DNA from 2 places in the Clostridium sp. BJN0001 genome. Region 2 is predicted to be linked to the other one. Evidence: a T-box and tRNA genes for the amino acid it is inferred to sense, from the RefSeq annotation. Region 2 holds a T-box; the other holds one or more tRNA genes.
What was found. A T-box is a leader RNA that pairs with one kind of tRNA and senses whether it is charged. The one in region 2 lies ahead of alaS (alanine--tRNA ligase), so its partner is inferred to be a tRNA-Ala.

Region 1 (2,468 bases), 770 kb from region 2:
GCTATTGGACGCTAGTCTAAGCATTTAGGGAGTAGGAACAGGAAAATCCGTTCCTATAATTCTGAGGTGTGATGGGGAAGGTTCCTTGTGAACCGAAGTATCTGATTCCATGCTTCCAAGAAAAGCATCTAGAGAGAGAAGTAGTGCCCGTACCGCAAACCGACACAGGTAGATGAGGAGAGAATCCTAAGGCCGACGGAAGAATTGCAGTTAAGGAACTAGGCAAATTGACCCCGTAACTTCGGAATAAGGGGTGCCTGCGAGAGCAGGTCGCAGAGAATAGGCACAAGCAACTGTTTAACAAAAACACAGGTCTCTGCTAAAGCGTAAGCTGATGTATAGGGGCTGACGCCTGCCCGGTGCTGGAAGGTTAAGGGGAATACTTAGCGCAAGCGAAGGTATGAACTTAAGCCCCAGTAAACGGCGGCCGTAACTATAACGGTCCTAAGGTAGCGAAATTCCTTGTCAGGTAAGTTCTGACCCGCACGAATGGCGTAATGACTTGTGCACTGTCTCAACTGCAAATCCGGCGAAGTTGTAGTACGAGTGAAGATGCTCGTTACCCGCGATTGGACGGAAAGACCCCGTAGAGCTTTACTGTAGCTTAGCATTGAATTTCGGTATTGTCTGTACAGGATAGGTGGGAGACTGGGAATTCAGGTCGCCAGATCTGAATGAGTCGTTGTTGGGATACCACCCCGACAGTACTGAAGTTCTAACTGGATGCCATGAAACTGGTGACAGGACATTGTTAGGTGGGCAGTTTGACTGGGGCGGTCGCCTCCTAAAATGTAACGGAGGCGCCCAAAGGTTCCCTCAGAACGGTCGGAAATCGTTCGAAGAGTGCAAAGGCAGAAGGGAGCCTGACTGCGACACATACAGGTGGAGCAGGGACGAAAGTCGGGCTTAGTGATCCGGTGGTACCTCGTGGGAGGGCCATCGCTCAACGGATAAAAGCTACCTCGGGGATAACAGGCTGATCTCCCCCAAGAGTTCACATCGACGGGGAGGTTTGGCACCTCGATGTCGGCTCGTCGCATCCTGGGGCTGAAGTAGGTCCCAAGGGTTGGGCTGTTCGCCCATTAAAGCGGCACGCGAGCTGGGTTCAGAACGTCGTGAGACAGTTCGGTCCCTATCCGTCGCGGGCGTAGGAAATTTGAGAGGAGCTGTCCTTAGTACGAGAGGACCGGGATGGACTGACCTATGGTGTACCAGTTGTTTCGCCAGAAGCATAGCTGGGTAGCTAAGTCGGGACGGGATAAACACTGAAAGCATCTAAGTGTGAAGCCCACCTCAAGATAAGATTTCCCATAGCGTAAGCTAGTAAGACCCCTTGAAGACGACAAGGTTGATAGGTCAGGGGTGTAAGTATAGTAATATATTTAGCTGACTGATACTAATAGGTCGAGGGCTTGACCAAATTAAAAAAAGTTGTAATACATGATTTATATGCAATTTTGAAAGAACAAATCTTTCAAAAATATCTGGTGATGATGGCGTAGAGGTAACACTCCTTCCCATACCGAACAGGACAGTTAAGGTCTATAGCGCTGATGGTACTGCATGGGTGACTGTGTGGAAGAGTAAGACGTCGCCAGGTTAGTTTATGGGGGTATAGCTCAGTTGGGAGAGCACCTGCCTTGCACGCAGGGGGTCAAGGGTTCGAATCCCTTTATCTCCACCATTTAGTTAGACTGTTGTTTAATCAACAGTCTTTTTTTATTATATAATAAAAGAGGTGTCGTTATTTTGGAAAAAAATATAGAAATGATGAAAAAAATAATAGAACAAAAGAAGAAAAAAGGTAAAAATATTCAAGGCAATTTAAAACCTAAGAAGGTAATAGGTCATTCAAGACAAGGTTCAAGACAAGGCAATGGTGGCGGATTATTTGACAAATAAGTATAAAATGTAGAAAATACTAGTTTTTATTTTATGTACAAATTTACTTTAGCGATGTATAATAAATGTAAAAAATATACAATTGTTAGGGGTTGTGATTAATAATGATTAAGACTATTGTGTGCAAAAAAAATGGATGCAATGGAAATCAGTTTTATATACATGAAGACGATAGTAAGTTAAAGATTGTATGTAAAGAATGTGGATCAAAGTATGAGTATAATCTTACGGATTATGATTATAGAATATTATCAAATTGTTCAAAATGTGCTAATGATACATTTAAAGTTTTTTATGATGAAGATAAAAATAAGATATATGAAAAATGTACAAAATGTGGAGAACCACCTGAAAAAATATTTATTGATGATGATGGAATTCAAGTTTCTTATGAAGCAAAGCTTTTAAAAGATGTACGAAAGATACTTATAAGACAAGAAGAGAAGTTATCAAGTCTTGAAATGAAAATTGAAAATTTTGAGAAAAGTCAGCAACTTGTTGAGGAGTCACTTGCATATATAAATAAATATATTTCTGAAATAAATTAGAATTTATATACTTAAGAA
Region 2 (2,468 bases):
AAGCAAAAGAAATGCTTGCAATGAGATTATGTGTTCTTCATAATTTATATTTTTATAATAATATGATGAAAGAAATTAGAGATGCTATTGATAATGGAACATTCTCTGATTATAAAGCAGAATGCCTTGAAAACTGGCATAGAGGAGAATAGTAAGTTTTCTATGTATTGACAATAAAACAAAAGAAATGTAAACTACTTAACATAAACAAATATTATTTTTTATTTATTATTAAGGAGGAAAAATAATGCAAAATATTTCAGCTATACTTATGAGCTATGTATTACCACTAGCATTAGTATTTGCGGTATTCTATTTTTTAGTAATGCTACCAGATAAAAAGAGAAGAAAAAAATATGATGAAATGCTATCTTCTTTAAAAGTAGATAGTAATGTAGTAACAAGAGGCGGAATTATTGGTAAAATAACATACGTTGATGATAAAACTGTTACACTAGAAACTAGTCCTGCTAAAACAAAAATTAAAGTTCAAAAAAATGGAATTGCACATATATTAGCAAAAGAAGAATAATTTTTTAAACATACCCTCTTGAATTCTAACATATATATAGAATAACAAGGGGGTATATTTAGATGAAAAATAAATTTATAATATCAGTTTCTAAAGGAATTGCAAGTTCTATATTTATATGTGCTATATCTATTTTTTTTCTTTCAGCAGTTATGTCTAAATTTACTATAAAAGTAGGTATATTAAATGCGGTTTATGTCATAATTTCATTACTTAGTTTAACTCTTGGAGCTGTTATTGCGGCTAGAAATAATAACAATAAAGGCTGGATGACAGGGCTTGTAGTTGCTATTGGGTATTATATAATGATTTTTTTGATTTCAGCATTTTTGTATCGTTCTATAGAATTTGGATCCATGGAAATAATAAAATTATTTGGAAGTATTGCAGTCGGAATACTTGCAGGAATGCTTGGAATAAATACAAAATAATTAAGAAGTGTCTGGTTTTCTAATTTAAGTAAAACCAGATAAAAGTTAAAACTAATTGACATAATTAATTATATGAAATATAATTTCTATATAAGTTAATATTAGGCGTTGAATGGGAATAGTAAACTTAAATTAAGTATTTAGAGATGATACGGTTGGTGAAAGTATCATACTTCTTTTTGTTGAAGCTGCCCTGGAGTCTTTCCTTTTGAGTGATGTATTGTACATAATCAAGGGTGGTACCGCGGAATATGTTTTTAATTTCGTCCCTTTTACAGGGGAGGATTTTTTTTTGCAGAATTATTTATTTACGGAGGTAAAATTATGAATTATATGAAAACTAATGATATAAGAGAGGCTTATTTAAAATTTTTTGAATCTAAAGGACATTTGCGTTTAAAAAGCTTTTCGTTAGTTCCTAAAAATGACAAAAGCTTATTACTTATAAATGCAGGAATGGCACCTTTAAAGCCATATTTTACAGGACTTGAGAAACCACCAAGAACAAGAGTTACTACATGTCAGAAATGTGTAAGAACTGGAGATATTGAGAATGTAGGAATTACAAGCAGACATGGTACATTCTTTGAAATGCTTGGAAACTTTTCTTTTGGAGATTACTTTAAGAAAGAAGTTATTCCATGGGCATGGGAATTTATCACACAGGTTTTAAAGCTTCCAAAGGAAAAACTTTATGTAACTATATATTTAGATGATGATGAAGCTTATAAATACTGGACTACTTTTACAGATGTAATACCAGAACATATTTTTAGACTTGGAAAAGAAGATAATTTCTGGGAACATGGTGAAGGTCCATGTGGTCCATGTACAGAAATACATTTTAACAAAACTGGTGTGGATCCTAAAACAGCAGAGGAATTCACTAAATATTCTGATGAAGATAAAATAATAGAATTTTGGAACCTTGTATTTACTCAGTTTGAAGGCGATGGCAAAGGTGGATATGATAAACTTAAGAATCCCAATATAGATACAGGGATGGGACTTGAAAGAGTTGCAACAATAATGCAAGAAAAAGAAAGTATTTTTGAAATAGATACTATTCAGAATATATTAAATGCAGTAGGTAAAAAAGCTAATGTAGTATATGGAAAAGACTATAAAACTGATGTGTCATTAAGAATAATAACAGATCATATAAGATCTATAACATTTATGATTGCTGATGACATAATGCCTTCAAATGAAGGAAGAGGTTATGTTCTTAGAAGACTTTTAAGAAGAGCTGCAAGACATGGAAAAACTCTTGGAATTAAAGATGCATTTTTATGTGATTTATGTGATGTAGTTATAGAAGATTCAAAAGATGCATATACTGAGCTTGGAGAAAAGAAAGATTACATAAAGAAAGTTATAAAAATAGAAGAAGATAAGTTTAGAGAAACATTAGACGCAGGAACTGATATACTTAATGGATTCATTGAAGTGTTAAAAGAAAATAATAAAAAGGTTCTAGAAGGAAAAAATGCATTTAAGTTATA

Region 1: it has a tRNA-Ala gene. The T-box ahead of alaS (alanine--tRNA ligase) is inferred to sense a tRNA for this amino acid. The anticodon was not compared.

Annotation. Positions count from the first base shown of each region.
Region 1 covers NZ_CP094971.1:2,468,656-2,471,123, reverse strand. The annotation lists rRNA gene MTX53_RS12000 (23S ribosomal RNA) at 1-1,420, shown strand, start outside; rRNA gene rrf (5S ribosomal RNA) at 1,484-1,600, shown strand; tRNA gene MTX53_RS11990 (tRNA-Ala) at 1,609-1,684, shown strand; gene MTX53_RS11985 (hypothetical protein) at 1,750-1,902, shown strand; gene MTX53_RS11980 (hypothetical protein) at 2,007-2,450, shown strand.
Region 2 covers NZ_CP094971.1:1,703,527-1,705,994, reverse strand. The annotation lists gene tgt (tRNA guanosine(34) transglycosylase Tgt) at 1-152, shown strand, start outside; gene yajC (preprotein translocase subunit YajC) at 248-532, shown strand; gene MTX53_RS08240 (TIGR04086 family membrane protein) at 595-963, shown strand; T-box leader at 1,063-1,237, shown strand; gene alaS (alanine--tRNA ligase) at 1,288-2,468, shown strand, end outside.